Linked DNA regions of Methylocaldum szegediense. The protein of the gene in region 2 binds, or shares a complex with, the protein of the main gene of each other region. Links are inferred from orthologs where the notes say so. Each region holds a gene or a part of one and is shown on either strand. Other genes may lie near its edges.

Region 1 (3,288 bases), 3.7 Mb from region 2 along the record:
GACGCTCGCTGCCTCTCTCGCGGCGGGCTCACCGCTGGGGGATGCCACGGCCCTCGCGAATCTCGCCGCCGGAATCGTCGTGGGCAAGCTAGGGACAGCAACGGTGACACTCGAAGAATTGGATTTTGCCCTACACGGGCAGCGAGCCCATCGTCGCGGGGTGATAGAACTCGACGAACTCTTGCCTTTGCTCGAGGCGGCGCGACGAAACGGGGAAAAGATCGTCGTCACCAATGGCTGCTTCGACATTCTACATCCTGGCCATATCCAATACCTGCAACAAGCCCGAGCCTTGGGCGACCGGCTTATCGTGCTGGTCAACAGCGACGCCTCGGTAAGACGGCTCAAAGGGAGTGGCCGCCCGGTCAATCCGCTGGACTTTCGCATGACGATGCTTGCAGCGCTTGAATGCGTCGATTGGGTCGTTCCGTTTGAGGAGGATACGCCACGCGATGTCATCGGACGTCTGCTGCCGGATATTCTCGTCAAGGGAGGCGACTACAAAGATATCCACGAAATTGCGGGCCACGACTATGTCTTGGCCAACGGCGGCGAAGTCAGGATTCTCGATTTTCTAGGCGATTATTCGACCACCCGAATCATTCAAGCGATACGCAATAGCTGAACATGTCTGACCGCGCCCGTTTAACGGACAAGACGGTGGACGCCCTGCGCGTTCCGCCATACTCCATCCATGCCGAGCAATCCGTTCTGGGCGGACTCATGCTCGACAATCAGACCTGGGATGTCGTCGCCGACCGCGTCGGAGAAGAAGATTTCTATCGCCGGGATCATAGGCTCATATTTCGGGCTATCAAAGAACTCGCCGAAAAACAGATCCCATTCGATGTCGTTACCCTCTCCGAAGTTTTGGAAAAAACCGGTTCGCTGGAAGAAGCGGGAGGGCTCGCCTACCTTGCCATGATGGCCAAGGAAACGCCCAGCGCGGCCAATATCGCGTCCTACGCCGATATCGTTCGTGAGAAGTCGGTCTTGCGGCAGCTGATCCACGCCGGTACCGAGATCGCTGATTCCGCCTTTCAGCCAGAAAATCGAGATTTGACCCTGTTGCTCGAAATGGCTGAACAAAAAGTGTTTCAGATCGCCGATCAGCGGCGGCGCGGCGGAGCGGGCTTCAAATCGATCAAATCTCTGCTGACGGCCGCCATCGACCGGATCGAAATGCTGTTCCACAAGGAAGGCCACATTACCGGAGTCAGCACCGGTTTCAGCGATTTCGACGAACTGACCTCGGGCCTGCAACCTTCCGACCTCATCATCATCGCGGGCCGCCCGTCCATGGGGAAAACCACCTTCGCCATGAACATCGCTGAAAACGTAGCCATCAAGGAACGGCTTCCGGTGGCCGTATTCAGCATGGAAATGCCGGGCGAGCAACTCGCTATGCGTATGATGTCTTCCTTGGGCCGCATCGATCAGCACCGGGTGCGCACCGGCAAGCTGGAGGATGACGAATGGCCGCGCATGACTTCCGCCATCAACATCTTGGCGGACACCAAGCTGTTCATCGACGACACCCCTGCCCTGACACCCACCGAAGTGCGCGCCCGCTGCCGGCGTCTAGCGCGGGAGCATGGCCAACTCGGACTCGTGGTACTGGACTACCTTCAGCTCATGCAATGCTCCGGCGGCGAAAACCGGGTGGCGGAAATCTCGGAAATTTCCCGCTCACTCAAAGCACTCGCCAAGGAACTGAACGTTCCGGTGATCGCCCTCTCGCAGCTCAACCGTAACCTCGAACAGCGCCCCAATAAACGTCCGGTACCGTCGGACCTGCGCGAATCCGGCTCGATCGAGCAGGACGCGGACCTTATCGTGTTCATCTACCGCGACGAGGTTTACCATCCCGATTCCCCCGACAAAGGCACGGCCGAAATCATCGTTGCCAAGCAACGCAACGGCCCCATCGGGACCGTACGGCTCACCTTTCTCGGCCAATACACGCGTTTCGAAAACTTCATCGCCGATCCGTACGCGGGCGAGGACTTCTGAACATGGTCCTTTCAGCCTACGCGGAACTCGATCTGGCAGCGGTTACATATAATCTGACCCGTATCCGCGCGTACGCACCGAAAGCGAAAATCATGGCGGTGCTCAAGGCCAATGCCTACGGCCATGGCTTGCTTCGCATCGCCAAGGTGTTGGCCGACGCGGACGCTTTCGCGGTAGCGCGACTCGGCGAGGGCATCGCTCTGCGCGAAGCGGGCATAACACAGCGCATCGTCGTGCTGCAGGGCTTTCTCGATCGTGAAGAACTCGAGTTCCATATACGCTATGGACTCGAGCCGGTCATCCACTCCCCATTCCAGGCGGAACTCCTTGAACAAATTCCGTCGGCCGAAGTGGTCACTGTTTGGTTGAAACTTGATACCGGCATGCACAGACTCGGCCTGCTCGCGGACCAGTTCGCACCAAACTATTCGAGACTGCAGAACTGCCCCGCGGTACGCCGGCCTATCCCGGTGATGACCCACTTAGCCAATGCCGATGTCGTACAGGATACATTTACTGGACAACAGTTGGATCGCTTCAACAGCGCTCTCCATAACCTTCAAACCGAATGCAGCATCGCCAACTCTGCGGGAGTCTTGGCCTGGGATGGCACCCGTTCCGGCTGGGTCCGCCCCGGTATCGCACTCTACGGCGTGTCGCCGTTTCCCGGTCGTACCGGCCCGGACGAGGGTCTAAAGCCGGTCATGTCCTTTCGAAGCCGGCTTATCGCTTTGAAGGACCTCAAAGCTGGCGATGCCGTGGGTTATGGCGGAGAGTGGGTTTGCCCACGCCCCACCCGCCTCGGAATCGTTTCGGTCGGCTATGGTGACGGTTACCCCCGCAGTGCGCGAACGGGCACGCCGGTGTTGGTTCGGGGACGCCGGGTAAGCTTGGTCGGGCGCGTTTCCATGGACATGATCAGCCTCGATCTCACGGATTGCCCCGATGCTCAGGTCGGCGACGAAGTCACGCTGTGGGGCAAAGGCTTGCCGGTCGAAGAAATCGCTCAACATGCATCGACCATCCCCTATGAACTCCTCTGTGGTGTCACTCCACGAGTCAAGATGGTCGAACGGTGGGAATAGCACGTATTTTTTGATCAAACGGTTCGGCCGATAATTGGCTGCCATCCGAATCGTAGACGTGACTATCAGGAACCACTGTGGCCGAACGTATCTCCAAACCTCAAGTGGGTGCTCCCGATCCGGAACTGAGGACGTCGCCGATTATGGAGGAATTTGACGACGACTATCTCGTACTGAAGCAACAAGTGCC
Region 2 (3,861 bases):
GCTCGACTCAAGCAGCTTCTGAAACCAATCGGGATTGGCTTCGTTACCAGTGAACGACTCCACGAATTCTGCGCGCGGCATTTTTGCCTTGACGACACAGATATCCTGAAGAATTCGTTCCTGTTCACGGATCTTCTCTACCGTATTGTGTAGCAGGTCGGTCAACTCTTTGAAAAACTGAGGCGTTTTCTTGAATTCCATGAAGCTCTCTGCAAGAGCGTCGAACGCCTTTTGCGTACGTTCGTGGTGATAGCCGTACTTGTGATGGGTGCTGACCGCCGCTTTATATTGTTTACTGAAAAGATCGAGCTTCTCTCTTACCAGTTCCGGATCCGGCCCGCTCTCGGCGTCGTCCAGAATATCGGTGTCTGTGTCTGCATCTTCGTCCAGCACGACCTCTTCCGAGTCGGCTACCGGATCAAAAAAATCGGAAATCAGATCCGACAGCCTTACCTCTCCTTTTTCTACCCGCTCGAAGGCCTTGATGAAATGGTCCATCGCAGCCGGAAAACGAACCAGCTCATTCGCCGCTTGGTTCAATCCCTCTTCGATGCGCTTGGCAATGCTAAGCTCGCCTTCACGAGTCAGGAGCTCGACCGTTCCCATTTCGCGCATATACATCCGCACCGGATCCGTGGTCCTGCCCAACTCGGAGTCGACGGAGGAAGCGAGTGCTGCCGCAACCTCAGCCGCCTCTTCCTCGTCTTCCTCGGTAACGACCGCGGGTTCTGGGATTAAATCCACATCCGGCACATCCTCATGCACTTCGATTCCCATGTCATTGATCATGCAGATGATGTCTTCCATCTGCTCGGGATCGACGATATCGCTGGGCAAGTGATCGTTTACCTCAGAAAACGTGAGGTAACCTTGCATTTTACCCTTAGCGATAAGCTCTTTAAGCTGAGACTGCTGTTGTTCCAGATTCATCGACTGACCCGCGACTGCTGTATGCCCGCAAAACAATACAGTATATTCGAACTTTGACAAAACAGAAAACGTGGAATACTAACATCATGAGCTCATGAGCACTCTCATTTCCTCCCGCTCTGCCGAACTGAGCTGAAATTTCTTCGATTTTTTTATGAGCTCATCCAACCGCTCCTGTTTGAGTTGCTTTTCGAAACGCATTAAAGCATCCGAAAACTCAATTCGTATACCATCCGGGGGCAACGGAACATCCCATTGCATGAGGGTGGCAATAAGCTTCTCCTCCGGCGTGCCTCGAAAATGCTCCAAAATACCACCACTGGTCAACCCAGGATTTTCATTGAGAATCTGGAGCACCTTTTGAATTAGACGACCGTTCTTGCGGGCAGCGCCTAGGTTGGCCCGAAGATCATCTCCAACCATGGCCGCAAGTTCCGGATTTTGGACCAAAAGCGCCAAAAGGAGCCGCGATGTAGAGGGGCGCATTCCACTGCTTGCGGATGCAACCCTTGATTCCGACGGTACTACAAGCTTAGCCGATTTATCGGATGGTTCGACTACCCCATGTCCCGCAAGTTCCACCAGACGACTCTCGATCATCTCGCGAAAAACGCCGCCAGGTAATCTGCCAATCAAAGGCCGGGCTTCATTAACCAAGGTCGCTCGCCCTTCTAGGGTGTCCAAATCAAGCCTTTGCACCAAGCTTCTAAAGAAATAATCCGAGAAAGGCAGCGCGGCGTCGAGACGTTTGAGAAACGCTTCGGTCCCCTCGGTTCGAACCAAGGAGTCAGGATCGTGCCCTTCCGGCAAAAGAAGAAATCGGATTTGTCGTCCGTCCCGCAGTGACGGAAGGCTCGCTTCGAGCGCCTTCCAGGCAGCCTTTTGCCCTGCGGAATCGCCATCGAAGCAAAAAACCAGTTCGTCCGTATACCGGAACAACAGTTCGACGTGATCGGCAGAGGTAGCGGTTCCGAGCGTCGCGACCGCATTGCGAATGCCGTTCTGTGCCAAGGCAATCACATCCATATAGCCCTCGACCACCACGATGCGTTCAGGCCTCGTAGACTGTTTCAACAGTTCGTACAAGCCGTATACTTCTCTGTGCTTCTTGAAAACGATGGTTTCCGGCGAATTGAGATATTTCGGAGTTCCATCGCCCATAACCCGTCCGCCGAAACCTACAACCCTACCCCGGCGATCGCGTATGGGAAAGATGATACGATCCCGGAAACTGTCGTAAACCTTGTCGCCTTTCACGACCCTGAGTCCCGCGGCGTTGAGAAGCTCCTGCGAAAACTCTGATGGTAGATTTTGCCACCCTGGGGGCGCATAACCCAAGCGATATCGTTGTGCAAGCTCGCCACTGACCCCTCTGTCTTTCAAATAAGCAACCGCTCGTGGAGCTGCAGGGTGGACTTTGAGCTGATGCGCGTAAAACCGAGAAACGGCATCCTGTAACTCGTATATGGCATTCGCCATCTTAACGCCGGACTCTGCCGCGGCACGTTGAGCCTCTTCCGGGATTTTCAGCCCCGCCAGCGCTGCGAGACTTTCCACCGCCTCGACAAAAGTCAGATGGTCGTAGCCCATCAGAAAGTCAATGACATTGCCGTGTGCGCCACAACCGAAGCAATGGTAAAACTGCTTGTCGCGGCTTACGGTAAAGCTGGGAGTCTTCTCGTTATGGAAAGGGCAACGAGCAGTAAAATTACTGCCGACCTGCCTGAGAGGGACGCGCGCATCGACGACATCAACCAGATCGATACGCGCGATCAGTTCTTGAATGAATTCACGGGGAATTTTGCCGGCCATCGTTTACACCGGCAGCTCAGTTCATGCTTCGCCGTTCCCAAAATAAAGTTAAACCTCCGTGCTTCAACGGCTCAACAGGCTTTTAACCCGCGCGCTTACCGCCGCCATGTCGGCTCGGCCTTGCATTTTCGGCTTCAGGATAGCCATCACCTTCCCCATATCGCCGATTCCGGAAGCACCAGATTCCGCCAAAGCCTCGTTAATCAGAGACTCCACTTCCGCCTCGCTCAACGCTTGAGGCAAATAATCCTGAATAATACCGAGTTCCGCTTGTTCCGCAGCCACCAAATCGTCGCGCCCAGCGGACTGAAATTGCGCAATGGATTCACGCCGTTGCTTGGCCATCTTATCTAGAACGGCGAGGATCTGAGCATCATCTAGCTGAGTACGCTCGTCCACTTCGCGCTGCTTGATGGCGGCCATTATAAGCCGGATGACGCCTAGTCTGTCCTTTTCCCCAGCCTTCATGGCCGCTTTCATATCGGCCTGGAGACGGTCTTTCAACGCGCTCATGATAGATAGCGACCATCAGGTCTGCGGACGCCCTTTACGCAAATTCTGCAGAGCAAACCGTTCACGGGAAAGCTTCTTGAGATGCCGCTTAACTGCCGCAGCCGCTTTGCGCTTACGTTCCTCGGTCGGTTTCTCGTAGAATTCGCGGCGGCGAACTTCAGAAAGAATACCGGCCTTCTCGCAGGCACGTTTAAAACGACGGATAGCAATTTCAAAGGGCTCGTTTTCTCTCAGCTTGATCGACGGCATGTAGCTTCCCAAAAATTGAAACCAAAACAAATAAAATTCCCACAGCGGAATTACTCCGCCAACTGAAAAGCTCTAATTATACTTCTAGAGAGCTCCAGATAAAAGCCAATTTGTATGCACATACTCGGCATTGAAACGTCCTGCGATGAAACAGGCGTAGCGATCTATCACACTCAAAAGGGGCTCTTGGCTCATCGTCTGTACAGCCAGATAAGAACCCATGCGGAATACGGAGGCGTAGTACCCGAACTGGCATCCCGCGACCATATCAAGAAACTGGTGCCGCTGATCCGGCAAGTGATTGCAGACGCCAACATCTCCAAGCGGCAAATCGACGGCGTCGCTTACACGGCTGGT

The links.
Region 1: the proteins of dnaG (region 2) and dnaB are in contact, whole or in part, in a crystal structure (PDB 2R6A), measured with the Geobacillus stearothermophilus proteins. The link is inferred for Methylocaldum szegediense from one-to-one orthologs. Residues at the interface, in WP_049624496.1 of Geobacillus stearothermophilus: Lys456, Leu457, Leu458, Pro459, Ala460, Asn463, Ala464, Leu467, Leu535, Leu536, Ile537, Ala538, Gln544, Glu545, Asp548, Tyr549, His552; in WP_033016901.1 of Geobacillus stearothermophilus: Ser13, Glu15, Ala16, Gln18, Glu91, Leu92, Asp94, Ala95, Val96, Pro97, Thr98, Ala99, Ala100, Asn101, Tyr104, Tyr105, Ile108.

What each region holds. Positions count from the first base shown.
Region 1 is NZ_OX458333.1:465,538-468,825, reverse strand. Bases 1-2,820 are described here. They hold dnaB (replicative DNA helicase), read left to right. Parts: upstream 1-627; coding sequence 628-2,013; downstream 2,014-2,820. Other genes in these bases: alr (alanine racemase), read left to right, coding at 2,016-2,820; hldE (bifunctional D-glycero-beta-D-manno-heptose-7-phosphate kinase/D-glycero-beta-D-manno-heptose 1-phosphate adenylyltransferase HldE), read left to right, coding at 1-625. Also shown: more of alr, read left to right, coding at 2,821-3,098; QEN43_RS02025 (DUF1496 domain-containing protein), read left to right, coding at 3,176-3,288. UniProt on the Escherichia coli protein: The main replicative DNA helicase, it participates in initiation and elongation during chromosome replication. Travels ahead of the DNA replisome, separating dsDNA into templates for DNA synthesis.
Region 2 is NZ_OX458333.1:4,163,075-4,166,935, reverse strand. The notes cover bases 379-3,301. They hold dnaG (DNA primase), read right to left. Parts: upstream 2,743-3,301; coding sequence 1,015-2,742; downstream 379-1,014. Other genes in these bases: rpsU (30S ribosomal protein S21), read right to left, coding at 3,271-3,301; QEN43_RS18100 (GatB/YqeY domain-containing protein), read right to left, coding at 2,806-3,255; rpoD (RNA polymerase sigma factor RpoD), read right to left, coding at 379-930. Also shown: more of rpoD, read right to left, coding at 1-378; more of rpsU, read right to left, coding at 3,302-3,504; tRNA (adenosine(37)-N6)-threonylcarbamoyltransferase complex transferase subunit TsaD, read left to right, coding at 3,619-3,861. UniProt on the Escherichia coli protein: RNA polymerase that catalyzes the synthesis of short RNA molecules used as primers for DNA polymerase during DNA replication.